3 regions of the Jeotgalibaca sp. MA1X17-3 genome follow, and region 1 is predicted to be linked to each of the others. Evidence: predicted binding sites of a transcription regulator. Region 1 holds the regulator's gene; each other region holds the start of a gene.

The links. The regulator CtsR, encoded in region 1, represses protease genes until heat stress. The targets are predictions, from matches to a motif close to TTGGTCAAAAAAGGTCAAANA.
Region 2: the regulator CtsR is predicted to act here: its motif matches at 6,935-6,955, upstream of clpB (ATP-dependent chaperone ClpB).
Region 3: the regulator CtsR is predicted to act here: its motif matches at 7,827-7,847, upstream of clpP (ATP-dependent Clp endopeptidase proteolytic subunit ClpP).

Annotation. Positions count from the first base shown of each region.
Region 1 is NZ_CP090983.1:310,745-321,004, reverse strand. It holds gene LZ578_RS01615 (helix-turn-helix domain-containing protein) at 1-736, shown strand, start outside; gene LZ578_RS01610 (hypothetical protein) at 812-1,150, opposite strand; partial or broken gene LZ578_RS01605 (ATP-dependent Clp protease ATP-binding subunit) at 1,354-3,831, opposite strand; gene LZ578_RS01600 (CtsR family transcriptional regulator) at 3,882-4,343, opposite strand; gene LZ578_RS01595 (DeoR/GlpR family DNA-binding transcription regulator) at 4,631-5,392, shown strand; gene pfkB (1-phosphofructokinase) at 5,389-6,306, shown strand; gene LZ578_RS01585 (fructose-specific PTS transporter subunit EIIC) at 6,340-8,256, shown strand; tRNA gene LZ578_RS01580 (tRNA-Pro) at 8,532-8,605, opposite strand; tRNA gene LZ578_RS01575 (tRNA-Arg) at 8,614-8,687, opposite strand; tRNA gene LZ578_RS01570 (tRNA-Gly) at 8,770-8,841, opposite strand; tRNA gene LZ578_RS01565 (tRNA-Thr) at 8,847-8,919, opposite strand; tRNA gene LZ578_RS01560 (tRNA-Lys) at 8,927-8,999, opposite strand; rRNA gene rrf (5S ribosomal RNA) at 9,025-9,140, opposite strand; rRNA gene LZ578_RS01550 (23S ribosomal RNA) at 9,240-10,260, opposite strand, start outside.
Region 2 is NZ_CP090983.1:1,569,086-1,579,345, forward strand. It holds gene tgt (tRNA guanosine(34) transglycosylase Tgt) at 1-806, opposite strand, end outside; gene LZ578_RS07780 (sugar phosphate isomerase/epimerase) at 932-1,693, opposite strand; gene LZ578_RS07785 (hypothetical protein) at 1,726-2,229, opposite strand; gene floA (flotillin-like protein FloA) at 2,528-3,523, opposite strand; gene LZ578_RS07795 (NfeD family protein) at 3,526-4,122, opposite strand; gene clpB (ATP-dependent chaperone ClpB) at 4,268-6,874, opposite strand; gene LZ578_RS07805 (metal-sulfur cluster assembly factor) at 7,078-7,419, opposite strand; gene LZ578_RS07810 (prolyl oligopeptidase family serine peptidase) at 7,458-8,213, opposite strand; gene LZ578_RS07815 (hypothetical protein) at 8,361-8,651, opposite strand; gene rplS (50S ribosomal protein L19) at 8,960-9,307, opposite strand; gene trmD (tRNA (guanosine(37)-N1)-methyltransferase TrmD) at 9,480-10,214, opposite strand; gene rimM (ribosome maturation factor RimM) at 10,211-10,260, opposite strand, start outside.
Region 3 is NZ_CP090983.1:1,102,690-1,112,949, forward strand. It holds gene atpF (F0F1 ATP synthase subunit B) at 1-444, shown strand, start outside; gene LZ578_RS05485 (F0F1 ATP synthase subunit delta) at 446-985, shown strand; gene atpA (F0F1 ATP synthase subunit alpha) at 1,005-2,516, shown strand; gene LZ578_RS05495 (F0F1 ATP synthase subunit gamma) at 2,583-3,503, shown strand; gene atpD (F0F1 ATP synthase subunit beta) at 3,526-4,953, shown strand; gene LZ578_RS05505 (F0F1 ATP synthase subunit epsilon) at 4,955-5,377, shown strand; gene LZ578_RS05510 (DUF1146 family protein) at 5,641-5,877, shown strand; gene murA (UDP-N-acetylglucosamine 1-carboxyvinyltransferase) at 6,011-7,324, shown strand; gene LZ578_RS05520 (DNA-directed RNA polymerase subunit beta) at 7,364-7,543, shown strand; tRNA gene LZ578_RS05525 (tRNA-Arg) at 7,656-7,727, shown strand; gene clpP (ATP-dependent Clp endopeptidase proteolytic subunit ClpP) at 7,903-8,496, shown strand; partial or broken gene LZ578_RS05535 (sugar-binding transcriptional regulator) at 8,855-9,891, shown strand; gene gap (type I glyceraldehyde-3-phosphate dehydrogenase) at 9,928-10,260, shown strand, end outside.

The DNA of each region.
Region 1 (10,260 bases):
GGATGAAACGGTGGATGAAAAACCTCAAAATCATATTTGGGCACAGTTCTTACTAGAAGGTAGTGCCAATATTCCATCTGATTATGAGGAAGTTCAGTTACTACAATTTATTCTGAAGCTGTCTGCTGAAGAAGAGAAAAATTTTGATCAAAAACTTTGGCTGGATGCTTTTAAAAGCACCTTCTCTTTCATCAAAGAAGGCTTTTTTGTAAATAATCACTATGGGGTCGTTATTTTAAATAACCCTACTCATATAGAGTTACAACAAGAAATTGACGGAGTTTTGAACGTGTTAGATGATGATTTTTCTATTCGTTCCAGTGTTTATTTAGGTCAAAATTGGTCCGTTAATAAAAATCTTCCGCTTATTTTCGCTGAAGAACAAAAAATATTTCGTAATAATCATGCTTCTACTAAGCGTTCAAAGATTAGCCAACTCCCAGAAATTGCCCTACTACATTATTCACAGGCTACCGCACTGAATAGTCCGATTCTACATCATTTGAAAGAGAAGATTAAAACGGTTGACGGAGGTCCTGATCTAGTTGTTTCTATATGGAATAATCAAGGGAATATTTCTAAAGCAGCTGCAGAATTATACGTTCATCGAAATACCTTTCAATATCGTTTGGATCGTTTTTTTGATATTGTGGGGCTAAACTTAAAAAATATGGACGATTTGTTACTTGGATATTTAGCATCCATATCACGGACTGACGAACATAGTAGTATTTGATTATTGGATGAAGTCAAAAAAGAAGGAAGACCATTGGAGTAAAAACTCCATGTCTTCCTTCTTTCTTATTGTTTCTTATTTACTAAATTTATCTTCTACTGTACTTTTATAATCAGAAGCTTTATCTTTCAAATCTGAAAATGCATCTACTGCTGAGTCTTTCCAGTCTCCTGTTTTATCAATTACATTTAGCAGCATATCAATTTCTTTTTCAGTCAATGTTTCTACTGCTTGCATGACTTTATTATTACCGCTAAATTTACTTTTAATAAAATGTTTTACTCGCTGACGTTTCAAGTATCCTTCAATTTTATCAATCGTATCTTCTTCATATGCCATCACAGCAGCTACTGCAGCTATGGCAGCCGTAGCAGTTAAACCAACAATCAATGCTTTTTTTGAGTTTTTCTTCATTATTTCTTCCTCCTTGATTTGTTCTATACACTCATTTTAGCATATAAAAAAGGGTTTACCGAATGATATGAATGCTTATAAAAAAAGTTCGTATCTTTTTACTATTAATAAGAAAGCGTTTCTATTCTTTTCCGAAAACAAAAAACAGCCATGATTGGCTGCTTTTTGTTTTCTTTAAGAGTCATGTGTAACCATTTCTTTTTTTCTTCATTTTCAGTTAATTTTAGTGTTCCTTTTTTTGAACGAATACGGATTTCCCCGTTTCTAGCACCAATCGTTACTGAATCTCCAAATTTAATGGATCCACTAAGCATTTCTTCACTCAGTTTGTCTTCAATTTCTTTTTGAATGGCTCGACGAATTGGACGCGCACCATACTCAGGATCAAATCCTGCTTTTGCAACTACATCAATCGCCGCTGGAGTTATTTTGATATGAACATCTAGTTCTTCCAAACGCTTCTTGATATTATTGGTCATTAGTTTGACAATTTCATGCAATTCTTCTTTTTCTAAAGAATGGAAAACAATTGATTCGTCAATTCGGTTTAAGAATTCTGGTCGGAACGTATTTTTCAGTTCTTCACGGATTCGTTTTTCCATAGCTGTATAATCCTTTTTAGGATCTTTGACATTAAAGCCAACTGATTTTTCATCACGTAAGGCTGTTGCACCTAAATTGGAAGTCATGATGAGAATCGTGTTTCGGAAATCAACTTTTCTTCCTTTTGAATCTGTTAAGTGTCCGTCATCCAGTACCTGAAGTAAGATATTAAATACATCTGGATGAGCTTTTTCAATTTCATCTAACAAAACAACAGAATAAGGTTTTTGCCTAATTTTTTCTGTTAATTGACCACCTTCATCATAACCAACATACCCAGGTGGAGATCCTACTAAACGACTCGTTGTGAATTTCTCCATAAATTCAGACATATCGATTCGGATTAACGCATCTTCTGAACCAAACATCGCTTCAGCAAGTGTCTTCGCTAACTCTGTTTTCCCAACACCCGTTGGACCCAAGAATAAGAAGCTTCCAATTGGACGTTCCGGATCTTTTAATCCCGAGCGAGCTCTTCTAATCGCACGAGATACTGCATTAACAGCTTCTTCTTGACCGATTACACGTTCATGTAGTACTTTTTCAAGTTTCATCAAACGTTCACTTTCTTTTTGTTCCATTTGGTCGACAGGAATTCCTGTCCATAAAGCTACAACCTGAGCAACATCTCTTTCATCCACACGTAATGAATAGGTCGTTTCTTCTGATAATGTTTCTGTAGTTATTTTCTTTAATTTTAGTTTTCGAGACATTTCTTTTTTGCGGATGCGAGCAGCCATATCAAAATCTTGATTTAAAATAGCTTCTTCTTTATCTTTACTCAGTTTAACAAGCTCTTCTTCTAATTTTCCTACAGGTGTTTCACCATGTGTGACATCTAATCTTACTTTTGCGGCTGATTCATCAATTAAGTCAATTGCCTTATCAGGTAGACGTCTAGAAGTAATGTAACGAACCGAGAATTTAACGGCTGCTTTAATAGCTTCATCTGTAATTTCTACATTATGATGTTCTTCATAACGACTTCTTAACCCTTTCAAAATATCAATGGTCTCTTCTGGATTAGGTTCTTCAATATGAATAGGTGCAAAACGTCTTTCTAAAGCAGCATCTTTTTCAATGTATTTTTGATATTCATCCAGAGTCGTTGCACCAATAGTTTGTAACTCTCCACGTGCTAATGCTGGTTTCAAGATATTAGAAGCATCAATTGCGCCTTCTGCCCCACCAGCTCCAATTAAAGTATGCAGCTCATCAATGAAGAGAATAACATTTCCATCTCGATATACTTCATCGATGATTTTTTTCATTCTTTCCTCAAATTCACCTCTGTATTTTGTACCAGCAACTAATGAACCCATGTCTAGCATCATTAATCGTTTATTACTTAGTGTTTCAGGAACTTCCCCTGAGACAATTTTTTGAGCAAGTCCTTCTACAATTGCTGTTTTACCAACACCTGGTTCACCAACTAAAACGGGGTTGTTTTTCGTTCTACGAGAAATGACTTGCAGAATCCGACGAACTTCCGGATCTCTTCCCACGATTGGGTCTAATTTTCCTCTACGTGCTAAATCAGTCAGGTCACGAGCTAAGGAATCTAACGTTGGTGTCCCTTCTGTATCGTTCTTAGCATTTTTCTTACTTCCCCGTGCATCGCCTCTTAGAGGTTGTTTCAAACCTAGTTTTTCATATAAAGACTTCCGAAGTGTATTTGGATCTACTTGTAAGTTCTTTAATATTTTCACTGCCAGAATTTCTTCTTTTAGCAAACCTAAGAGAATATGTTCCGTACCAACTAAAGGGACTCCCAAACGTTGGGATTCATTTGTTGCATACATAACGACTTTTTTAGCACGAGGCGAAAATGGCATAGGTGCAAATTGGTTTTCTACTTTCTTAGCAGTACCAAACCCAGTAAGTTGCTCAATTTCTTTTTGAATGGCATCTTCCGTCACTTCACTGTCCCGTAAAAGTTTTCCGGCAATCCCTTCTGGTTCACGTATTAAGCCTAATAAAATATGCTCTGTACCGATAGACTGGTGTTTAAAATGATGTGCTGCTCCCGTGGCAAGCAGTAATGCTTGACTGGCTTTATCTGTGAATAGTTCATCCATCTTTAACGCCTCCTTTTCAATATAATTCCAGTTTTTTTATAAACTCTTTCTTATTCAAAACGTAAACTCTTCAGCATTTTTACTAATAAGTGTGCACGTAAATGATCTTCATCCTCTTCAAAGCATTGTAGAAAGGTTTTATCCATTACGGAAAGAAGTAAGTTTCCTTCCCGCTTCGTTAAGATTTTGTTGTTAAAAAGGTTTTGAATAACAGCGTAAGCATCTTTTTCTGTGATTGTTTCTCCGATGATTCGTGCCATTTCATCCAGAAGGTGAGCTCCATTTAGAAATTTCACCTTCATAATTCGTATATATCCACCGCCACCACGTTTACTTTCTACTATATAACCATGTTCTTCAGTAAAGCGAGTGTTGATGACATAATTGATTTGAGAGGGTACACAATTGAAGCGAACAGCCATCTCATTTCGGCGTATTTCTATTTGTTCTTCTGTTTTCAAAATCTTTTTTATATATTCTTCGATAATGTCAGACATATTTTGATTTTGCAAGAAAATCCGCCTCCCTTCAACTGACTAATTTTGACTATTACATCTAAATAGTATGTTATTATGCTCCTTGTGTCAATTAGAAAGCTAGGAAAACCGGTATCTTTCACTATAAATAATCCTTTTTATTCATGGTCTTTGGTAATTTATTATACCTGTAGAAGAAAGAGAAATACAGATATTTGATTTAGAAAATATTTATGCTTTTTGATAGATTTTGAATGGTTTTGAATGATTTTGCTTGTTTGATCTTTTGTATCATGATATAGTTGTATCAAGAGGTGATGAATGTGCTTACAGATGAAAGGTATCAAGTCATCCTGAACTTACTGGAACAACAAGAAATCGTGAAAACTCAAGAAATTATTGATAAAACAGGGAGTTCCGAGTCAACGATTCGTAGAGATCTCAGTACGTTAGAGAATCAAGGATTGTGTGTACGGGTTCATGGTGGAGCAAAACGAGAAAGTAAGCCTCAAAACTTACAAAACGAATTAGAAATGGAAATAAAATCTTCTTTATTTATAGAAGACAAAAAGAAAATTGCTCAATTAGCAGCTTCACTAATAGTAGATGGAGATGTTATTTTTCTAGATGCAGGTACAACTACTTACGAATTGATTCCTTTTTTAAAAGGGAAGAATGTTACGGTAGTAACCAATGGAATTCCTCATGCTAACCTGTTGGCCGATTTAAAAGTTTCTACCATTTTGTTAGGTGGAAAAATTAAAATGCAGACCAAAGCAACAATTGGAAGTGAGTGTCTTCAGCAACTAAGGCAATATCGTTTTAGTAAAAGTTTCTTGGGTATGAATGGTGTCGATTTTCTTTATGGGTATACAACTCCCGATATTGAAGAAGCAAATATAAAGAGAACAGCTATTTCTCATGCAGCACAAGCTTATGTACTAGCAGATACCTCTAAATTTAAGGAGGTCAGCTTTGCAAAAGTTGCTGATTTGGATGAGTGTGAAATCATTACACACCATGCAGACCCAAAACTTCGGGCCCTTTTTGAGAAAAAAACAAATTTTTGGGAGGAGAGTATATGATATATACAGTAACGTTGAATCCATCTATTGACTATATTGTTCGTTTAGAAACTTTACAGTTAGGAATGGTTAATCGGATTCAAGAAGACTTCAAACTACCTGGTGGAAAAGGAATTAATGTATCACGAATTCTCAGTCGACTGAATATTGATTCCGTTGCATTAGGCTATCTTGGTGGTTTTACAGGTCAATTTATAAAGGATTATCTGGATGATGAGGGGATTCAAAATGATTTTACTTCTGTACAAGAAGATACCCGCATTAATGTTAAAGTGAAATCCGATGAGGAAACAGAAATGAATGGTCAAGGGCCTAAAATTACTTTACAAGAACAAGAGCAATTCTTAGAAAAATTGTCTCCCCTTACCTCTGATGATGTCGTTATTTTATCAGGTAGCAAACCACAAAGTCTTTCCCAAGACTACTATCAACAATTGATTCAAATTTTAAACCAAAAAAATGTTTCTTTTGTTATCGATACAACAGGAGAAGAACTTGTGGATGCTCTTCAACATAAGCCCCTGGTAGTAAAACCTAATCATCATGAATTAGCTGAAATTTATGGGTTTACAGCTGATTCTTTCGATGACATCATCCCCTATGGGAAAAAGCTTCTAGAAGAAGGAGCGAAATTTGCCCTTGTTTCTATGGCAGATAAAGGTGCACTCTTTTTTGATGGTCACTCTGTTTATCATGGTCAAGCACCCCATCAGACCGTTAAAAACTCAGTAGGTTCAGGAGACTCTATGATTGCTGGTTTCACAGGAACCTATATGGCATCTGGAGATCCCTTAGAAGCTTTCCGAATTGGTTTAGCTTGCGGAAGTGCTACTGCTTTTGCAGATGATTTAGCTACAAGAGAGGAAATTGATACATTAATTCCTCAAATTAAAATTACAGAATTAAAGAATTAAAAAAATTATACAAACGAAAGGGATGTTAACATAATGAAAATTAAAGATATTATGCTTAAAGATTTAATGGTTATCCCGCTTCAAGCTCAAACAAAAGAGGGTGTCATTGATGAAATGACAACTAAATTAAAAGAAAATGGGATTATTGATGACTATGATCTTTTTAAAGAAGGAATTTTAGCAAGAGAAAAACAAACTTCTACTGGACTTGGTGATGGAATTGCAATGCCTCATGCTAAAAATAAAGCTGTAAAAAAACCAGCCGTTGTTTTTGCAAAGAGTGACGCCGGTGTCGACTATGATTCTTTAGATGGTCAACCAGCACATCTGTTTTTCATGATTGCTGCACCAGATAATGCAAACAATGTGCACTTGGAAGTATTAGCTAGTCTATCTAGATTACTAATTAATCCGGATTTAATACAAAAACTTAAAAATGCAACCTCTGCAGAAGAAGTCGAAACTTTATTTGACAATGCAGAAACTGAAAAAGAATTAGAAGAAAGTGCTTCTGAATCTGCACAGACAACTACTGCTACACAAGAATCTGCACCTCGTCCTTTTGTAGTTGCTGTAACAGCTTGTCCTACAGGAATTGCTCATACTTACATGGCAGAAGATTCTCTGAAAAAGAAAGCAAAAGAAATGGGCGTAGATATCCGCGTAGAAACAAATGGTTCAGATGGAACAAAGAACCGTTTAACTGCAGAAGAAATTCAGCGTGCTTCTACCATCATTGTAGCTGCTGATAAAAAAGTAGAAATGAATCGCTTTAGCGGAAAACGTGTTCTAGAAAGGCCTGTAAGTGACGGAATCAATAAAACAGAAGAACTCATTAATAAAGCTATTAATCAAGAAGCTCCTATTTTCCATGGTGAAGGCGACACTAGTAAAGATGACAATGAGTATGATAAAGCTTCTGGCCTAGGAACCATTTATAAAGACTTAATGAATGGGATCTCTCATATGCTTCCTTTCGTTGTAGGTGGAGGAATTATTCTAGCTCTTTCATTCTTATTTGAAAATTGGTTTGGTAGTGAGAGCGCACTATTCCTTTCATTTAATACAGTAGGTGGAGCAGCATTTAATTTCTTAATCCCTATCCTAGCAGGATATATCGCTTATAGTATCGCTGATCGCCCTGGTTTACTTCCAGGTATGGCTGGTGGGTTGCTTGCTGTTTCTAGCAATGCGGGATTCCTTGGTGGGTTGATTGCAGGTTTCATGGCTGGTTATGTTATGATTCTAGTCAAAAAAATGCTCTCCTCTCTGCCTAAGTCACTAGCAGGATTAAAAACAATTCTTCTTTTCCCAGTATTTGGTTTATTAATTACTGGTTTACTAATGTACTTTATCATAGGCCCTGTCTTCTCTACTATTAACAATGCAATGATCAGTTTCTTAGGTAGTTTAGGTACAGGGAATGCGATTCTATTAGGTGCCGTTTTAGGTGGTATGATGGCAATTGATATGGGTGGTCCTTTCAACAAAGCTGCTTATGCATTCTCCATTGGTATTTTTACAGATACAGGAGATGGACGTTGGATGGCTGCAGTCATGGCAGGTGGTATGATTCCTCCGTTAGCAATTGGTTTGGCAACTATGTTATTCCGAAAGAAATTCACATCAGCAGAGCGTCAATCTGGTTTATCTAACATTGTATTGGGAATGTCTTTCATTACTGAAGGAGCTATTCCATTTGCAGCTGCAGACCCATTGCGCGTAATTGGTTCTTCTATTATCGGATCTGCAATTGCTGGAGGACTTACACAGTTCTGGAATACGGCAATTCCTGCACCACACGGTGGAATATTCGTAATTGGATTAGCTGATAACCCATTGATGTTCCTTCTAGCTCTTATTATAGGAGCAATCATATCAGCCATTATCTTAGGTATATGGAAAAAGAACACTCCTGATGAAGGTTCTTTAGAAATGCATAATATTTAATTAGTTTATAAATAGGAAAGAGATGGGGACTTTTATCCCCATCTCTTTCCTATTTTTTTAACTATTTTTTTTACACGGAATAATAGGTAAATCCGACGCCCACTTCACAATTAATACTCAGAGGGCCTGTGACTATCTTTCTTTTATTCGCTCCAGTACTCGGGGGGAACGCCTTTTAGTTCGCTCTCTTCCTACGCTAAGTCACGTAGAAAACCCATTTTACTTAACAAAAAAAAAGCAGATCACCTCTCATGAAGAAGGATCTACTTTTTCTATCGGGAAAACAGGATTCGAACCTGCGACCCCTTGGTCCCAAACCAAGTGCTCTACCAAGCTGAGCTATTTCCCGTTTAAAAATGCACCCAGTAGGACTCGAACCTACAACCGCTTGATTCGAAGTCAAGAACTCTATCCAATTGAGCTATGGGTGCAAATATATTTTTTTATGTTGGATAAAAATGAAGGTAGTATTTACTAATAAAAATAACCTAACCATCATTTAAAAATATAAAAAGCGGAAGACGGGGTTCGAACCCGCGACCCCCACCTTGGCAAGGTGATGTTCTACCACTGAACTACTTCCGCAAAGATGCCGGCTAAAGGATTTGAACCCTCGACCCTCTGATTACAAATCAGATGCTCTACCAACTGAGCTAAGCCGGCTAAAGAATGAGTTATGCAGGGCTCGAACCTGCGACCCTCTGATTAAAAGTCAGATGCTCTACCAGCTGAGCTAATAACTCCAGATAAAAAAGTATAAAAAAAAATGCGCGGCAGCGTCCTACTCTCACAAAGGGAAACCCTTCACTACAATCGGCGCTTGGAAGCTTAACTTCTGTGTTCGAGATGGGAACAGGTGTGGCCTTCCAGCCATCGCCACCGCACATTTTTATGGGTTTAAGGAAACATTGTTCCCTCAAAACTGAATACACAACATGAAAAACAAAGTCGGACCAGGCACCGCATTACGTCGCTGCCTGTTTTTGGTTAAGTCCTCGACCGATTAGTACGGGTCCGCTCCATGCATCGCTGCACTTCCACTTCCCGCCTATCCACCTGATCGTCTCTCAGGGGTCTTACTCACTTCAAGTGATGGGAAATCTCATCTTGAGGGGGGCTTCACGCTTAGATGCTTTCAGCGTTTATCCCGTCCACACATAGCTACCCAGCGATGCTCCTGGCGGAACAACTGGTACACCAGCGGTGTGTCCATCCCGGTCCTCTCGTACTAAGGACAGCTCCTCTCAAATTTCCAACGCCCGCGACGGATAGGGACCGAACTGTCTCACGACGTTCTGAACCCAGCTCGCGTACCGCTTTAATGGGCGAACAGCCCAACCCTTGGGACCGACTACAGCCCCAGGATGCGATGAGCCGACATCGAGGTGCCAAACCTCCCCGTCGATGTGAACTCTTGGGGGAGATAAGCCTGTTATCCCCAGGGTAGCTTTTATCCGTTGAGCGATGGCCCTTCCATACGGAACCACCGGATCACTAAGCCCGACTTTCGTCCCTGCTCGACTTGTCTGTCTCGCAGTCAAGCTCCCTTCTGCCTTTGCACTCTACGAATGATTTCCAACCATTCTGAGGGAACCTTTGGGCGCCTCCGTTACACTTTAGGAGGCGACCGCCCCAGTCAAACTGCCCGTCTGACACTGTCTCCCGGCCCGATAAGGGCCGCGGGTTAGAGTGTTCCTGCCGCAAGGGTAGTATCCCACCGTCGCCTCGACCGAGACTAGCGTCCCGGCTTCATTGGCTCCTACCTATCCTGTACATACGGCACAAACACGCAATATCAAACTGCAGTAAAGCTCCATGGGGTCTTTCCGTCCTGTCGCGGGTAACCAGCATCTTCACTGGTACTATAATTTCACCGAGTCTCTCGTTGAGACAGTGCCCAAATCGTTACGCCTTTCGTGCGGGTCGGAACTTACCCGACAAGGAATTTCGCTACCTTAGGACCGTTATAGTTACGGCCGCCGTTTACTGGGGCTTCAATTCGAA
Region 2 (10,260 bases), 1.1 Mb from region 1:
AACATATCAATTCCACGAATCACTCCATCAATCAGAGAATCCGGAGCTCCTACTCCCATCAAATAACGAGGTTTCTCATCAGGAATCTCAGGAGTAATGTAATCTAAAACATGATTCATTTCTTCTTTCGTTTCTCCAACGGATAGGCCACCAATTGAATAGCCAGGAAAATCCATTGAAAGTAATTCCTTTGCACTTTGCAATCGCAAATCTTTAAAGCCAGCTCCTTGAATGATTCCAAATAAACCTTGGGTATCAGCCTTTTGATGTGCCTTTAAGCCACGTTCTGCCCATCTGCTTGTTCTTTCTACAGACTTCTTAATGTAATCATGACTTTCAGAAAAAGGCGGACATTCATCAAAGCTCATGATAATGTCTGCTCCTAGCTGATTTTCAATCTGTATTGCTTTTTCTGGTGAGAGAAACATTTTGGATCCATTCAAATGATTTCTGAAATGAACACCCTCTTCTGTAATGGTCCGATTTTCTGATAAAGAAAATACTTGAAAACCACCAGAATCAGTTAGAATTCCTTTGTCCCAGTTCATAAATTTATGAAGCCCACCCGCTTCTTCTACCAAGTCGGCTCCTGGACGTAACCATAAATGATAGGTATTACTTAATATAATTTGAGATCCCATCTCATCTAGCTCTTCGGGAGACATTGATTTAACAGTTGCTAGAGTTCCAACTGGCATGAACATTGGTGTTTGAAAAGTCCCGTGAGGAGTAATGATTTCTCCCAATCGAGCACCAGTATGTTTTTCTTTTTTTATTAATCGATAACGGATTGCTGGTTCTGTCACTATTGTTCTTCCTTCCATAAACTAGTCAAAAAATAAGTATAACACAGCTGAATGAGTCCGTGAAATAAAAAATAGGAGCGAGCCCTTCACTTTAAAGAAAGGCTCGCCCACATATTCGAAAGAGTTTAAATGGACCGAATAATTTGTAGCTCTTTTTTCAATACATCTATAGCTTCTTCTTTATTTCCACATGAATATTCAATTGCTGCTTCTTTGTCTGAACGAAATGTATCCAATACAGAAGACAAATCTATATCCCCTTCATTAAAGAGTGTAGGAACTATTTCTCTATTTTTTTGAATCTTCACATTTTTTATATGAATGTAGTCAACAAAGTCATTTAAAATTCTAGCAGATTGCTCAGGAACTTCTCCGATAAAAGCAAAGTTACCAGTATCAAAAATGATAGACACAGGAATTTTATATTGGTGAGCCTTTAGAATCCATAAAGAAAGGAGTTCAGCACTGCCACCTTTTTCACTTTGATCATTTTCAATAGATAACTGAACGGAAGGAAAACGCTCCAAATACTGATTTAATTTTTTTACAATAGAATCTGAAAAACTCTCAAACTCTCCTAACGTTAATTTCAGTCTTTTTGCATGTAGATCTTTTGCTTCTTGCAAATAGACTTCTAATTGTTCGTTAAGTTTACCTGCTACAAACAATGTATCTGGAACCGAGTAGTATACTTTTAAGTTTTTTAATTTTGCTTTTTCTCTAGTCATATTTAGTTCACTATCGAAATTTCGAAAAAACTCACGGCGAACTTCAACAAATGGAACTTCCAATGCACGTAGCTCATTAAAAAATTCCCATTGCTTTTTATTTCCTTCTACTAGTTCTTCTTGAAAGGCTATCATATTCACACCTATTGACTGGGACACTTTTGAACTCCTTTCTCTTTTACGATTCTATTTTAGTAGCTCTGCCTATCCAATATTTCTTTCGATAGAATTGCATTTTTCAACCATTTCTTATTATCGGAATAATCTTTATTTTTCTTGCTTTGTTTTTTTGAAACAACTAATTTTTCTTCAACAACTGGAGCAAGAGAATCGAACGTAAGTGAATCAGATATATCATCATACATTTTAGTAAAAGAATCGTACTCTTTTTCAAAATCAGTTTCCAAGATGCTCTCCTGATTGGTTTGCATATCGATTACTTTTTCACGTGCGATTGGTTTATTTCTTGGGTATGATTTTATTTCATCAACTGGATCGATACGTTCGGTAACCTCACTCTTCAAAGCTTCCTGTATGAGAGGCCAAACATCTTTCCTTCTTACAAAATTCCATAAATTTCTTTTCCAACTTTTTGTGTTAAAGATATTTTTAATTTCTTGATGATATTGCGTAGGTAAATTGTTTACCAATAAACGGTAGAGTTCTTGTGGGGTTTGTTTGAAAAGATTTTCCACAATATTCTTCGCATTTAGAGATGACAAACTGGTATCTTTTAATATAGGACGCTGCGTGTTCGTTCTTTGGCTCTGAGAAGAGTTTCGAATAGGTTTCGAAGCATCAGTCCTTCGACGTTGACTCGCTTGTATCCCCCTCTATTCATAGACTGGGGGCGTTCATTTTTTTTCTGTTGTTGCGTACTTCTTTTTTTATTTGAACCACCTATTATATTCTTTATGAAACTAAACCAAGCCAACCCCGCTAAAATAACAATTAAAATTTGAAATAAAATCGGTATGATGACTATGATCAGATTCATTCAGAATCACTTCTATCGTAATTTTGCCCAGAAAGCGAATTACGCATATCAGTATCTGCATTAATATTTTTCATTTTATAGTAATCCATCACACCAATGTTTCCATTACGCAAAGCTTCTGCTAGTGCTAGAGGTACTTTTGCTTCTGCTTCTACAACTTTAGCACGTTGTCTTTGTACTTCAGCAATCATTTCTTGTTCTTCAGCAATCGCAAACGAACGTCTTTCTTCTGCTTTTGCTTGTGCTACACGTTTGTCTGCTTCTGCTTGTTCTGCTTGTAGTTTTGCACCAATATTACGACCTACATCCACATCAGCGATATCAATGGATAGAATTTCAAAAGCAGTACCAGAGTCTAAACCTTTGCGCAAAATCGTGCGAGAGATTGAGTCCGGGTTTTCCATTACTACTGAGTGAGTCGCTGATGAACCAACAGTAGTAACAATCCCTTCACCAACACGGGCGATAATTGTTTCTTCTCCAGCTCCTCCAACTAAACGTTCAATGTTTGCACGTACTGTTACTTTGGCCTTTGCTTTTACTTCGATCCCATTCATCGCAACACCGGCAATAATTGGTGTTTCAATAACTTTAGGATTAACACTTACTTGTACAGCTTCAAAAACATTTCTTCCAGCTAAATCAATTGCTGCTGCTTGCTCAAATTCTAAGTCGATATTAGCTCGTTGTGCCGCAATCAATGCATCGATAACCATATTAATATCCCCACCAGCTAAATAGTGAGCTTCTAATTCATTAATATCAATATTTAAACCTGCTTTTGTTGATTTGATCATGGGTTGAACGATAAAACTTGGTGATACTCTTCTTAAACGCATCCCAATCAAATCTGATATTTTTAGTTTAACACCTGAAAATGATGCCGTAATCCAAAGACCTACTGGTACAAAACGGAAGAATAATGATAGTACTAGTAAGACAATTACTGCAATAACGATAATTCCTATTAATCCTTCTGGTAAAGTATTCATTCTTACAACTCCTTGACTGTTATTTTAATACCTTCTACATTAATCACTTGAACGGAAGCACCTTCTGAGATAATCGGTCCATTACTTACAACATCCAAGTTTTTTCCATTGATATCTGCTTTCCCTGAAGGACGTAGAGTAGTTAATGCTGTCCCTGTTTTCCCTAAAAATAGAGTATAATCTTTTCCTGAAGAATATCCTTTTTGCTTGTTCGTGGAAGAACTCAATACAAGATTAACTTTTCCAGGTAAAAATTTATAACCTTTTTTCAGAAGGATATAAGCTGTTACAACCGCTACAACAATCGCAACGGATAAATCGAAAATACTTTCCCATAAATTTGAATAATTTAAGAAATAACCAAATCCCAGCATGGCGGCTCCGGTAATTCCTATCAGTCCAAACCCGGGTACAAAAACTTCTAAAATCATTAACAAAATTCCCACTAAAAATAATAGAAGAGTAATCCATGTTCCATTTCCCATAATGATAAAATATACGAGAAAACTGAGAACACTCAACCCTCCATATAGATAATAGGTTTTTGTAAATAACATCATGACTAAACAAATAAAACCAAATACTAAAAACAGCATCATTTCTTTTCACCTCCTGAGTGAAAGTGGTTTACTCTTTTATAGAGTACTACCTTCTCACTCTATTTTAACGCAAAATAGTTAATAATAAAAGCAGCACAAGAAGAGTACATCCTTTTTGTGCCACTCTTAACAAAACCTTCATTCTTTACTCATCTGTTTGATGGAATACCACTTTTTGATTATCCATATCTGCTTCTACTATTTGTTTTTCATAAATCGTTCCAGCAATAATTTCACGGGCCAGTTTATTTTCTATTTCATTCGTTATAAACCTTCTTAAGGGCCTTGCTCCATATTGTGGATCATACGCTTGTACTGCAATCCAATCGATGAGAGTTTCTGTTGCAGTAAAATGAATTTGTCGTTCATTCAATCGTCCTTGTAAGTCTTTTAAAATTTTACGGATAATCTGATGAATATCTTTTCTACTTAAAGGTGTAAATAAAACAGTATCATCGATCCGATTTAAAAATTCAGGTTTGAAAGTCATCTTCAACAAGTCCATCACTTGTTGGTTTGCTTCACTTGAAACTTCCCCTTGTTCATCCATACCATCTAGTAAGTATTGAGATCCCAAATTACTAGTCATAATAATAACTGTATTTTTGAAATCTACTGTTCTACCTTTGGAATCAGTCAATCTTCCATCATCCATCACTTGTAGCAGAATATTAAACACATCCGGATGAGCTTTTTCTATTTCATCTAATAGAACAATCGTGTAAGGACTTCTTCTTACAGCTTCAGTAAGTTGACCACCTTCTTCAAAACCAACATACCCCGGTGGAGCTCCTACTAAACGAGAAACAGAAAATTTCTCCATGTATTCACTCATATCAATTCGAACCATATGTTCTTCCGAATCAAACAAATTTTCAGCTAATGCTTTTGCAAGTTCTGTTTTCCCAACTCCTGTTGGTCCTAAAAACAAGAAGCTTCCAATAGGTCGATTTGTAGATTGCAAACCCGCACGGGAACGAAGTACAGCATTTGTGACACTATCTACTGCTTCATCTTGTCCAATCACTCTTTTATGCAAGGTATCCGCAAGTGTCAATAATTTTTCTCTTTCACTTTCTACTAACCTCGTTACAGGAATTCCGGTCAATCGGCCTACTACTACAGCAATTTCATTTTCAGTAACAGATTCTTGCACGAGATGTCCGTCACGCTCTTTGCGTTCCTCATTATCTTTTTCCATTACAGCTAATTCTTTTTCAATTTTTGGTATCGTTCCATGCCTTAAGACAGCAGCTCGTTCTAAATCATAGTCTCCCTCAGCTTCTTCTAATTCTCTTCTTGCCTTGTCTAAGGATTCTCGCTTAGAGCGAATAGTTTCTGCTTCTTCTTTCTCAACTTCCCATTTCATTTTTAATTCATTTGTTTGTTCTCGTAATTCAGAAAGTTCTTCTTGCAGTTGAGAAAGTCTTTTCTTACTTGTTTCATCTGTTTCTTTTTTTAATGCCGCTTCTTCAATTTCTAGTTGCATCAACTTTCGCATAACCTGATCTAACTCTGTTGGCATCGAATTCATTTCAACTTTAATACTAGCACATGCTTCATCCACTAAATCAATTGCTTTATCTGGTAAAAATCGATCTGTGATGTACCGATTAGATAAATTGGCCGCAGCGACTAGAGCATTATCATGAATATTAACGCTATGGTGGATTTCAAATCGTTCTTTCAATCCTCGTAAAATACTAATTGTATCCGCAACAGTTGGTTCATCAACGACTACCTTTTGAAATCTTCGTTCTAACGCTTTGTCCTTTTCAAAATTTTGACGATACTCCTCTAATGTGGTTGCTCCAATACAATGTAATTCTCCACGAGCAAGCATTGGTTTCAGTAAGTTTCCTGCATCCATACTTCCTTCTGTTTTCCCGGCCCCAACAATTGTATGAATCTCATCAATGAAAAGAATGATTCGTCCCTCACTCTTTTTGACTTCTTTTAGTACATTTTTGAGTCGGTCTTCAAAGTCCCCTCGATATTTAGCTCCTGCAATCAATGAGCCCATATCTAAAGAATAAATGGTTTTCCCTTTTAAGTTTTCTGGAACATCTTTTCGTAGGATTCGTTGAGCAAGACCTTCGACAATTGCTGTCTTACCTACACCTGGATCTCCAATTAAGATCGGATTATTCTTTGTTTTTCTAGATAAAATTCGAATAACATCTCGAATTTCTTCATCCCGTCCAATAATAGGATCTTGTTTTCCACTTTTCATTTGTTCTACAAGATCTACACCGTATTTACTTAATGCTTCATATTTATCTTCTTGATCGGGTGACGTCACGCTGTCTCCTCCTCTCATTTCTACAATCTTATTTTCTACTAATTTTTTACTCAATCCATGATCAACTAGAAATTTTGCTAGAGGATGTCGTGGTGAAGAAAATAAACTTAATATGAGTATTTCAGTAGATAAATACTCATCTTGAAATTGATCCATAATTTTTTCACAATCAACAAATAATTGATAGAGACTTTGTCCGAATGTTTCTCCGTATTGGATTCCGCTTCCTCTGACTTCTGATATTTTATCTAATTCTTGATCGATTTTCCCTTCAAAAGACTCTATGGAAACACTCATATTTTGATAGAAGTTGTGTGCAAAAGTATTTGGCTGTACCATCACTTTCCAGACATGAGGAATTTCAATAAATTGATGTTTTCGTATTCTTGCTACATTTTGAGCTTCGGCAACAGTCTCTTGCATCGCGGTTGTCATTTTCTCAAATTTCATAAAGGGTTCCTCCTTTATTGTCCATGTTTTTTTATTCTCTACACTTCCTATTATACGCTTTTGGTCAAATTTGGTCAAAAGAAATCGCCTTTATTTGGTAGATATTTTTATAAAAAAATACCTGTATAGACCATGATTTTCATGTCGTTTACAGGTATTCTCTATTTTTTATTCTATCATAATATTTTTATCTGGAATGAATATTACCGGATTCCTAATGCTATTCGAGCATATCGTGACATACGGTCGGTGCTCCAAGCAGGATACCACACTAATTTCACTTCTATCTCTTTTACTTCCGAAACAGTCTTTAACGCTCGGTGAATATCATCTGTAATGACATCAGCTAGCGGGCATCCCATCGTCGTTAAGGTTAAATTCACTTTACAAAATCCACTTTTATCTAAAATCACTTCATATACTAAACCTAGATTAACAATATCAATTCCTAGTTCTGGATCAATTACTTGTTCTAGGGCTGTTAAAACATTTTCCTTAATCGCTTCTAATTCTTGTTCTGTATATTCTTTATTCTCATTTTCCATTCTCAATCACCTCATGCCAATTTTTTAAAGCATATAAATTAATGACTCCCTAAAAAGTGTGCCATATTTCCAAAAATTTCATAAGGAACTTTATGTCCATGTCCTTCATTATACTCAAATTTAACATTCTCTGCATAATCATGATTTTCAATTCCTGCTACAAATGAATTAATCTGTTCAAAAGGTACACTTTGGTCGTCTGTTCCATGCCAGATGTAGAAAGGTCTCTTTGCAATTTTTTCTGGTTCTGCTTGTAAACTCATTGAATGAAAAGGAATCATCAACTCTGATACTTCTTCTTTTCCTATTGGTTCCATTCCCTCTGCCCAGTGAGAAGATAAAATCCATTCTGTAAAGCCAATCGGATCTGGTGTTCCCATGAGGCACCCCCCTGAATGGATCCAAGGATATTTTGCTAATGCCATGCAGGTTGTAATGGCTCCCATAGACAGACCTGTTACACTAACACGATTAGATGAAGCTTTCCCTTTTGAAACATATTCATCCACTAAGTAAGGGATTTCTTCCAAAGAATGCCAAACAATATTCCAAAAAGCCATTTCTTTACTACCATTATAGGATTCATCTTTTCTTTCTCCATGAAGAAAAGCATCTGGAATGACAACTCTCATTCCTTGAAGTGCCATTTCATAGCCTGGTTCTAGCCCCTTTTCTTTTTGATTTGTAATCCCATGCAGAAAAAGGGTCAGTGGCAATGATTCTTCTTCTCGATTCCGATCTACTATTTCTAAAACCGGAATATTTTGTATTACTTTTCTTTCGACAGTAATCATTTTTATCCCTCTTTATATCATTTCTCTATTCCATTTCATCTACAAATAGTGTACCACACAAGAAATTGTATGGATTCATAAATAGTTTTTATCCCTCTTTATGAATAAGGAAAAGCCCTATAAAGATTTCCTTTATAGAGCCCCATTTTATTCTGTTTCTGTTGGTGGAATTATTTTTTCTAGTTCAGCCATCACATGTTTCGCTACATTAGAGCCAACAATAAGTGTGTCGTAAACCGGACGAACATCTTCTGATGTTTTTGCCATCATTTTCATGATGATTTCGCCATCTCCTGCTAAGAATACAGTAAAATAAAAGGCAATGGTTTGGTTTAACTCATTAATTAATTCCAATACTTTTGCTTTATCATTATAGTTTGTAAGGTAAGCTAAACGCTTGAAACTAATTTGATAATCTACCAAACCTTCTCCATCCACTATAACAACTCCGAAAGGAATTTGTTTGTCTGGACGAATATTAAAAGTTCCTTGATACACATATTGATTATTTGGGATTTCTTGTTTTTTTAACGGTAATTTTTTTCTGCAAATAATTGATCAATTGCTTCTAAAACACTCATTGATATTCCCCTTCCACTCTTTAGTTCTTCTAGTATATCATATAGATTGATCCTTTTTGATATAAATATCACTTTTCCTAATGAGTTACCGTTGGTTTGTTGGAAAAGAAAAATGAGCTAAGACATTGTTGTCCTAACTCATTTTTAAATATTTTGTTTGAAATTTTAACGACGACGCTCTGGAATACGAGCTGCTTTACCATGCAATGCACGTAAGTAGTACAATTTAGCACGACGAACTTTACCGAAACGTGTAACTTCAATTTCTGCAACACGTGGAGTGTGCAATGGGAATGTACGCTCAACACCTATACCGTTTGAAATTTTACGAACTGTATAGCTTTGGCTGATTCCTGTTCCGCGACGTTTGATTACTACGCCTTCGAAAATCTGGATCCGTTCTCTTTCACCTTCTACAATACGTGCGTGTACACGAACTGTATCTCCAGGACGAAATGCCGGGATGTCAGTACGTAATTGTTCTTGAGTAATTTCTTCAATCAGATTAGCCATTTTTTCTTCTCCTTCCAACAAATATTCATACATAGCTTTCTATACAGCGGAATACCGTTTCTTAGAGTGGTTTTCCACTCACTCGTAAAATCTTACCATATAACTAAATATGTGTAAAGTCTTTTCCGTTGACAAGATGTTTTTTTAGAAAGTTTTTTCAAGTAAGGGATTCTTATGAATTTGTTTTAAATTCATCCAACCATTTTTTTTCATTTGTCGTTAACTCTCTATCTTCCAATAGGTCTGGTCGTCGGTTCCACGTTTTTCGAAGGGATTCTTTTTCTTGCCATTCAGCAATTTTAGCATGATTCCCACTGAATAACACTTCTGGAACTTCTTCTCCTCTAAAATCGCGAGGGCGAGTATATTGAGGATGTTCTAAGAGACCTGTTGAAAAAGAATCCGTTTGATTAGATAATTCATTACCTAATGTATCTGGTAGTAAACGAACAACACTATCAATCATTACCATTGCTCCTAGCTCACCACCTGTAAGAATGTAATCACCTATTGACACTTCATCTGTAATATGTGATTTAATCCTCTCGTCAAAACCTTCATAATGACCACAAATGAAGATTAAATGCTCTTCTTCTGCTAATTCTTCTGCCATTTTTTGACTAAATGTTTCTCCGGCTGGATCCATTAATATAATTCTTTTTTTAGTATCTGGCTTATTCGTTTTAATATTCTCTAATGCATCCACAATTGGCTGTGCCCTCAATAACATACCTGCTCCACCGCCAAAAGGATAATCATCAACTGTTTTATGTTTATTATCAGAAAATTCTCGGAAATTTTGAGGATGGATGGAAACAATTCCTTTTTCAACTGCTTTTCCAATAATGGACTCTGACATTGGTCCTTCAAACATAGTGGGAAATAGAGTTAAAATGTCCATTCTCATTCGTCTCGCATTCCTTCCAATAAAGTGACACGAACCATACCACTTT
Region 3 (10,260 bases), 790 kb from region 1:
GTAGGGTTTTTGATACTGGTTTGGCTGGTAAAACGATTTGCATGGGAATCAATCATTAATACAATTAATGAACGTGAAAGAACCATCAATGCTGACATTGATAAGGCTGAAGATGCAAGAAAAACAGCCGAAAAACAGCGGAAAGAAACACAAGAACAGTTACGAAATGCAAGAAGTGATGCAAATGAAATATTAAATCGAGCACAAAAAGAAGCAAGTGATTTACAAAAAGCAATTATTTCTGAAGCAAAAGAAGATGTTGTCCGTTTGAAGCAGCAAACACAAAGAGAAATTGAATTGGAAAGGAAACAAGCATTCCAAAATATGCGTTCTGAGATAGGAGCAACATCTATCAATATTGCTCAGAAAATTATTGGTAAAGAAGTTCACGCAAAAGATCATCAACGATTAATCGAGGAATTTATTGAAGGACTGGAGAAATAATATGGTGAAAGACAATAAAGAAAATTACGATGTAACAGCCTTTGTTCGCTCCCATTACAATACTCTAGCTAACTCACAAATTGCAGATAAAATTTACAATGAGATGAATCTTCTTTTTGATGGATTACAGGAGGCAAATGATGATCAAGAAGCACAAAAGCATCTTGAAAAATTGGTTCCTTACCTATCAGCTGAAGGAGTAAATTTCCTTTCTGGTTTAGAAGAAAATGTTGAAAAAGATGGAAAGATATCCATTGAAGACATGGTTTCAGCAATTGAAGAGTTTAGAAAACTTCATGAAAAAGATAGAGAACCAGTAGATGTTACATTAACATCTGCAGTACCTTTGAATAGAGAACAAAAAGAACGTGTCATCGCAAGCTTTCGAAAAAAAGTAGGCGGTCACCATCTTTTTATTCATGAAGTGATTGATCAAGATGTAGTGGGCGGCGTTCGCTTGGAAACAGAAAACTATTATTACGACAATACAATTGTAAAAAAACTAAAAGAAATAAAAGAGTTTATTTTAAATGACGAATGAGATTGAAGAGGTGAGAAATGTGGCTATAGAAAAAGAAGATTTGCATTCTTTAATCAATCAACGAATCAGCACTTTTCAATCTGCTTCAGGAATGGAAGAAATTGGAAAATTAACCTATGTAGGGGACGGAATCGCTAGAGCAGTTGGACTTCAAAATGTAATGAGTGGAGAATTACTTGAATTTTCCAATGGTTCAATTGGAATGGCACAAAACCTAGAGGCGAATGATGTTGGTATTATCATATTTGGTAAGTATACAGATCTTCATGAGGGAGATATTGTTAAAAGAACGGGCCATATTATGGAAGTACCTGTAGGAGAAGAATTGATTGGACGTGTCGTGGATGCTTTAGGAAGACCATTGGATGGTCAAGGAGCTATTTCCACAACTAAAAAAAGACCAGTTGAGAATGAAGCACCAGGTGTAATGGCTCGGAAATCCGTAACAACTCCATTACAAACAGGTTTAAAAGCAATTGACGCTCTTGTACCTATTGGACGAGGACAACGTGAATTGATTATTGGTGATAGAAAAACTGGTAAAACTAATATTGCAATGGATACCATCATTAACCAACGTGGTAAAGATGTTATTTGTATTTATGTAGCAATTGGTCAAAAGGAATCAACGGTTCGAAATTTAACGGAAACGTTAAAAAACTATCATGCGATGGACTATACAATTGTTGTTTCAGCCAGTGCATCAAAACCTGCGCCGATGCTTTATATTGCTCCTTATGCAGCAACTGCAATGGCAGAAGAATTTATGTACCAAGGTAAACATGTCTTAATTGTTTATGATGATTTATCTAAGCAAGCAGCAGCTTACCGTGAAATGTCACTATTACTGAAAAGACCACCAGGTCGAGAAGCTTATCCTGGAGATGTATTCTATCTTCACTCTCGCTTATTAGAGCGTTCAGCTAAATTAAATGACGAATTGGGTGGAGGATCCATTACATCCTTACCGATTGTGGAAACTCAGGCAGGAGATATTTCTGCGTACATCCCTACAAACGTTATTTCTATTACGGATGGGCAGATTTTCCTAGAGAGTGACTTGTTCTTCGCAGGAATTCGTCCAGCTGTTTCAGCAGGGTTATCCGTTTCTCGTGTAGGTGGAGCTGCTCAAATTAAAGCAATGAAAAAAGTTTCAGGGACTCTACGTTTAGATTTAGCTTCCTATAGAGAATTAGAAGCCTTTACTCAATTCGGATCAGACTTAGACCGAGCTACTCAGCAACGTCTAAATCGAGGACATCGTACAGTAGAAGTATTGAAACAAGGTTTCCACTCCCCAATGGATGTGGAAAAACAAGTAATCATTCTATTTGCCTTAACCAAAGGATTCTTAGATACGATTCCTGTTGAAGATTTAGCGCGTTATGAAAAAGAATTGATGAACTACATGGAGTTATCGTATCCACGATTGTTGGAACACATCACAAGAACAAAAGATTTGCCAGCAGAAGAAGATTTAATAGATGCACTGCAAGAATTTGTTCACGTTTTTGTGCCACACAGCAACTAATAGCTAATCCGTTTTTTCTTTAAGAAGAATAGGATCCTATGTGTTCTTCAAAAGAGGGGTGAAAAAATGGGATCATCATTGATTGATATAAAAAAACGTATTACATCTACTAAAAAAACAAGTCAGATTACAAGTGCAATGCAAATGGTTTCTGCTTCAAAACTAATTAAAGCAGAACAAAAAGTTAAAAATTATCATATTTATGCTAATAAAATTAGAGAGATTGTTACACACATTGCAAGTTCTCAGTTATCACTTTTAGAAGAAAAAGGTCATGCATTTGCTCATGTTCAGCAATTGATTGACTTTAACGACCTTCTGATTGAGCGCCCTATTAAAAGGACAGGATATCTCATTGTCTCTTCAGATAAGGGATTGGCAGGAAGCTATAATAGTTCGATTCTAAAATCCACTCGTGAAATGCTACGTGCAGATCATGAAAGTTCAGATGAATATGTCATTATTTCTATTGGAGAAACATTAGCTAATGATTTAAGGAAAAATAGTATTCCTGTAGGTTATGTCGTTTCGGACTTGAGTGACCAACCGTCCTTTGATGAAGTTCGAGAGGTTGTTTCTAAAACAGTAGATTACTACCGGCAAGGAATGTTCGATGAGTTGTATGTTTGTTACAATCACCATGTGAATGCACTAACGTCACTCTTTCGAGCAGAAAAAATGTTGCCACTAACGGACTTGGATGCGGAAGAAGCAACAGATTATGAAGTAGAATATCTGTTTGAACCAACTAAAGAAGATATACTAGAAGTTTTATTACCTCAGTATGCACAAAGCTTGATTTACGGTGCAATTATTGATGCGAAAGCATCCGAACATGCTTCCCGTATGACTGCTATGAAGAGTGCAACTGATAATGCAAGTGATATAATTGACGAATTAACAGTTACTTATAACCAAAAACGCCAAACAGCTATTACACAAGAAATAAATGAAATAGTCGGCGGCGCACAAGGATTAGAAAATTAATGACAGGGAGGCATATAAATTTATGAGAAAAGGACATATTGTTCAGGTAATTGGACCCGTTGTCGATGTAGGCTTCTCCTTGTCTGAAGGAACTCCTGATATTCATAACGCATTGACTGTTCAAAAGAAAGCAACAGAAGATGGCAAAATCGAAACAGTCGTCCTAGAAGTTGCAATTGACTTAGGAAAAGGAATTGTTCGAGCGATCGCAATGGAATCTACGGATGGACTTCAACGAGGATTGGATGTAGTTGATACCGGTTCTCCTATAAAAGTTCCGGTAGGAAGAGAAACCCTGGGAAGAGTATTTAATGTTTTGGGAGAAACAATTGATTTAAAACCAGATTTCCCAAGAGAGTATCCAAGAGAGTCTATTCATAAACCAGCACCTACGTATGAAGAATTAAGTAGTAACTTTCAAATTTTAGAAACGGGAATTAAAGTAATTGATTTACTAGCTCCGTATCTAAAAGGTGGGAAAATTGGCTTATTTGGTGGTGCAGGAGTAGGGAAAACCGTACTTATTCAGGAACTAATTCATAATGTTGCTGAAGAACATGGTGGGATTTCTGTGTTTACTGGTGTAGGGGAGCGTACTCGGGAAGGGAACGACCTTTACTTTGAAATGAAAGAATCAGGCGTAGGAAAAAGAACAGCAATGGTATTTGGTCAGATGAATGAACCACCTGGTGCACGGATGCGTGTAGGTTTGACAGGATTAACAATGGCAGAATACTTCCGTGATGAAGAAAAACAAGATGTACTGTTGTTCATTGATAACATCTATCGATTTACTCAAGCTGGTTCGGAAATTTCAGCACTATTGGGAAGAATGCCTTCAGCTGTAGGGTATCAGCCAACTTTAGCAACGGAGATGGGGCAATTACAAGAGCGGATTAGTTCCACTAAAAATGGTTCGATCACATCCATTCAAGCAATTTATGTACCTGCGGATGATTATACAGATCCAGCACCAGCTACAACCTTTGCTCACTTGGATGCAACGACGAACTTAGAAAGAAAATTAACAGAACAAGGGATTTATCCTGCAGTAGATCCGCTTGCTTCTTCCTCTAGTGCTTTATCAGCAGAAATTGTTGGAGAAGAACACTATCATATTGCTACTGAAGTTCAACAGATTTTACAAAAATATCGTGATTTGCAAGATATTATTGCAATCTTAGGTATGGATGAATTATCAGATACAGAGAAGGTTACGGTGAGTCGTGCGAGACGAATTCAGTTCTTCCTTTCACAGAACTTCTTTGTGGCAGAAGCATTTACTGGAATTCCTGGATCTTATGTTCCTGTTAAAGAGACGATTAGTGGATTTAAAGGAATTATTGAAGGGAAATATGACGATGTGCCAGAAGAAGCATTCCGAAACGTCGGTAGTATTAACGAAGTTCTGGAAAAAGCGAAAAGCTTAGGGTATGAAGGAGCGGAGTAAAATGGTCTTTTTACAAGTTAATGTAGTTACTCCAGGCGGAATGGTGTATCAACATCGTGCCAAACAAGTACACGCGATAACGACTGATGGAGGCATCACAATCTTGCCAAACCACACACCGATTATTGTTCCGCTTGCTATTGACAATTTAACCGTTACTAGAGATACAGAAGAGAAAAAATGTAACCATTTAGCTGTAAGTGGCGGTATTTTGGAAGTACGAGATAATATTGTAAATATCATTGCGAATACAGCTGAACGGGCTAGAGATATTGATATTAATCGTGCTGAAAGAGCTAAAGAAGCTGCTCAGAAATTCTTGTCAGAAGCAGAACAGCAAAAGAATAAACAAGACTTCCAAAGAGCAAAATTAGCATTGGCCAAAGCCATTAACCGAATTGGTGTTTCAGATAAATCTATCTGATAGAGAAAAAGGAAAGAGGATAAGACGAAAGTCTTTCTCTTTCCTTTTTTTATACTTTTAAATTATAGTAAAGGTCTATCAAAAAGAAGTAAAATTAATTATAATAGAACTAAGGTCTTAATTGTGCTTTCTATGACCTTTTTAATCAACACTATAGCGGAAAATGACTTAACGTTTTTAAAAAAAGCTATTTGAAACTAAATCATTTTTTTTTAATATGTTTTGTGTTAGTATAGTTTGGAACTAAGGGGAGGTGTGAACAATTGGACTATATTTTATCTTTTAGTCTATTAACACTTTTATCCCATATGGTCTTCATTTTTCTAGCATTTTGGGCTTTAAAAGCATTAATGATAGAAAAGTGGATTAGAAAAGGCCATGTTAGAGAAGCGCGATTACTTTATTTTTTCCTAGCAATTGCACTTGGATACACTGTTAGTTCTTTTTTTCTAAACTTTATTGAAATTTCACAAAGTGTTAGCTTTTTAATAACGAAATAATATATTCCAAGGTTTACCTTGATTGAGAAGCTGCTGGTAACCATTCTCATTTATTGCTAAAGAATTTTAATGAAACAGATAAATATATCTCGCATCAAAAATATGCGAGATTAAATTCGGAGGGTATTTTTTTATGGATAAAATGATTGTTCAAGGTGGGAATCGCCTTCAAGGGACAGTTAAAGCTGAGGGAGCTAAAAATGCTGTTTTACCTATCATTGCTGCAACTATTTTGGCAAAAGAAGGTAAGTCAGTTTTAACGAATGTTCCTAATTTATCAGATGTATTTACAATGAATAATGTACTAAAAAATATTGGAATTGAAGTTGACTTTGACGAAGAAAACAATACGATTATTACGGATGCTACCGGAGAAGTAAACTGGGAAGCACCTTTTGAATACGTTAGTAAGATGAGAGCATCTATTGTCGTGATGGGTCCACTTTTAGCTCGATTAGGTAGAGCAAAGATTGCACTTCCTGGAGGCTGTGCAATTGGCACACGTCCCATCGATTTGCATTTAAAAGGTTTTGAAGCAATGGGAGCAAAAATTAAAATCGAAAATGGTTTTGTTGTTGCTCATGCAGAAAAACTTAAAGGAGCTAAAATTTATTTAGACTTCCCTAGTGTAGGAGCAACCCAAAGTATCATGATGGGAGCGGTTCTTGCTGAAGGAGTTACTCTTTTAGAAAACGTAGCGCGTGAACCTGAAATCGTAGACTTAGCAACCTTCTTAAATCGAATGGGAGCAAAAATCTATGGAGCGGGAACTGAAACGATTCGAATTGAAGGAGTTCAAGAGCTACATGCTACAGAACACTCTATTATCCCAGATAGAATCGAAACGGGAACTTTTATGATTGCAGCTGCTGTAACGAATGGTGACATTTTTATAGAAGATGCTATCGCAGATCACAACAAACCATTGATTTCAAAGTTGAAAGAAATGGGTGTGATCATTGAAGAGTCAGATAATGGCGTTCGAGTGATTGGTCCAAAACAGTTACAACCTACTGATGTAAAAACAATGCCACATCCAGGATTTCCAACGGATATGCAAGCGCAGATGACGGTTGCTCAATTACTTTCTTCAGGATCTAGTACGATGACTGAAACAGTTTTTGAAAATCGCTTTATGCATTTGGAAGAACTACGTAGAATGAATATTAATTTTAAAATTGAAGGCCAAACGGTTCTTCTGTATGGTAATTCAGATTTGCAAGGAGCAGAAGTAGAAGCAACGGACCTAAGAGCAGCAGCAGCACTTATTATTGCTGGATTAGTTTCTAAAGGATATACACGCGTAACTAATTTGGCTCATTTAGATCGTGGATACTATCAATTTGACCGCAAACTACAAAATCTTGGTGCAAATATTGAACGAGTAAATGAAGATGAAAATCAAATGATCTCTTCAACAGAGTTAGAGAAATTATTTGCGAAATAATAAATGATTGTTAGAAATAAATTGTAAAGGAAGTTAACTATGAAGTTTGATTTTAAACCCATTATCACTACCATACTTTGGATTGCTCTTTTCTTGCTATTAGCTCTCGTGTTATTCGCAATCGGATTGATGATTGGGTATGGGGGATTAGGTAATGGAGAAACAATGCAAGTTTTTCAACGAGAAACATGGGAACATATCTTAGACTTTATACGTTGACTATAATCAGGACCGGTCGTTACACCCAGTGGAGACGAATGGTTCTGATTTTCTTTTTCGTGATAAAAACATTGTGTAAGTTTTCTGCCTCTGTTATAATTTATACATTGTTGTCTCCTTAGTGTAATGGATATCACGTAAGATTCCGGTTCTTGAGATGGGGGTTCGATTCCCTCAGGAGACGTAGATAGAGATGAACTAGCTACTTCTTAACGTCTACAAAGAACGTTTGGAGGTAGCTTTTAAACCTTTTGAAATAATATCTTTTTAAAAGCAATCATTTAAATTGACCTTTATTGACCAAAGGTGTAAAATCAGATTTATAGATTAAGAAAGCAAGCTACATAGGAGGAAATCAAATGAATTTAATACCTACAGTAATTGAACAATCATCACGTGGCGAACGTGCTTACGACATTTATTCTCGTCTACTAAAAGATCGCATTATCATGTTAAGTGGTGGAATTGATGACAATGTATCCAATTCAGTTATCGCACAGCTATTGTTCTTGGATGCACAAGATCCTGAAAAGGACATTTATATTTACATTAACTCACCAGGTGGGTCTGTATCTGCTGGACTAGCTATTTTTGATACAATGAATTTTATAAAAGCAGATGTTCAAACGATAGCAATGGGAATGGCAGCATCTATGGGAAGTTTCTTATTGACTGCAGGAACAAAAGGTAAGAGATTTGCTTTACCAAATGCAGAAATTATGATTCACCAACCATTAGGTGGTGCTCAAGGGCAAGCTACAGAAATCGAAATTGCAGCACGTCATATTTTACAAACACGTGCACGTCTTAATGCGATTCTTTCTGAAAGAACAGGTCAACCGATTGAAGTAATCGAACGTGATACGGATCGTGATAACTATATGACAGCAGAACAAGCAAAAGAATACGGAATTATTGATGAAGTAATGTCCAGTTCTAAAGCTTTACATTAAAATTGAAAGCAAGCAAAGAGAGTGAACACTCTCTTTGCTTGCTTTTTTCTATTTATTTATAAGGAAAGTGCGCGGTTGCTAGGTAGTACGTTAAACTTCCCTTTTTCAAGGATAGGGACAAAAAAGGGCCAAGCAAAATATTCATCATAGTATTAATAAAATGAAATGAATTATAAAAAAACACTATAAATAAGCTAAAACAGTTGTAATTCCCTCTAGATGTTGGTAGAATACAGAGGTGAGAGTGAGATGGACAAAAAATTGTGTTTTTACTTCTGAACGATCACTGCATAGATATTTGATAAATCTTCACATTGTTGGTCGTCGTACGGCCAACGGATAGAAAAGGGGGGATTTGATGAAGGACTCTATTTCTGTCTTACAAAAAATCATTCCTGACTTTCTATTAGTGTTGTCCCATCGTTACCGAATTCTAGAAGTCATCCATTCGGAAGCACCGATTGGAAGACGTGGATTATCTGAGTTTTTGCATCAATCAGAACGTACACTAAGGACGGAAACTGATTTTTTGCGAGAGCAAGGGTTAGTTACTAGCTCGAAAGTAGGAATGGGATTAACAACAAAAGGAAAACGTGTTTTTTCTGAACTTCAAAACATTATGGAAAAAATAATGAAAATGAATGTTAAAGAAGAAGCATTAGCAAAAAAGCTTAAAGTGCAGTTTTGCCGCATTGTTCCTGGAGATTCGGATAAAGATGAAAAAGTTTTAGAAAACTTAGGAGCAAGTGCTGCTGCTATGTTTGATGAACTTTTACCGGATGGAGAATTCATTGTTGCGGTAGCAGGCGGAAGTACGATGGCTGCTATGGCTCACCACTTAACTACGGAATTATCGAAGCATCGTCACTTTACCTTTGTTCCTGCAAGAGGTGGTCTGGGTGAATTGATGTCAATCCAAGCGAACACGGTAACTGATCTGATGGCTCAAGCAACTGGTGGTAAAAATATAGCTTTATTTGCACCAGATAACTTGAGTGAACAAGCTTATCAGTCGTTAAAAGATGAACCATCTATCCGATATACAATGGACATGATTCAAAAAGCGAATTGTTTGTTATATAGTATTGGAAATGCTAAAATTATGATGGAACGTCGAAGGATGACGGATGAAGAAAAAAACGTCTGGTTGAACAAGATGCAGTCGGTGAAGCATTTGGCTGTTACTTTAACAAAAAAGGAGAAATTATTTTTCGCCTTTCCAGATTTGGTCTTCAAATAGAAGACATAGAGAAGATCCCCTATGCGATAGCCATAGCAGGCGGGACTTCTAAAGCTTGCGCAATTGAAGCTTACTCTAATATCGCACCTGAATATACTTGGCTCGTAACAGATGAAGGTGCAGCTAACTCGATTTTAAAAGGGGTAACCCTTTAAAATAAATTAATTATCCTAAAGGAGGATTTTTTTAACATGACAGTAAAAGTAGCGATTAATGGTTTCGGACGTATTGGACGTTTAGCACTACGTCGTATTCTAGAATCAAATACAGGTATGGAAGTTGTAGCAATTAACGACTTAACAAGCAATGAGGACCTAGCTTATCTATTAAAATATGATACAGCTCAAGGACGTTTCCCATATTCAGTATCAGTTGAAGGCGACGACCTAGTTGTAGATGGCAAAACAATCAAATCTTATGAAGAAAAAGATGCAAGCAAATTACCTTGGGGCGATCTAGATATTGATATCGTTCTAGAATGTACAGGATTCTACGTAAGTGAAGAAAAATCTCAAGCACACCTT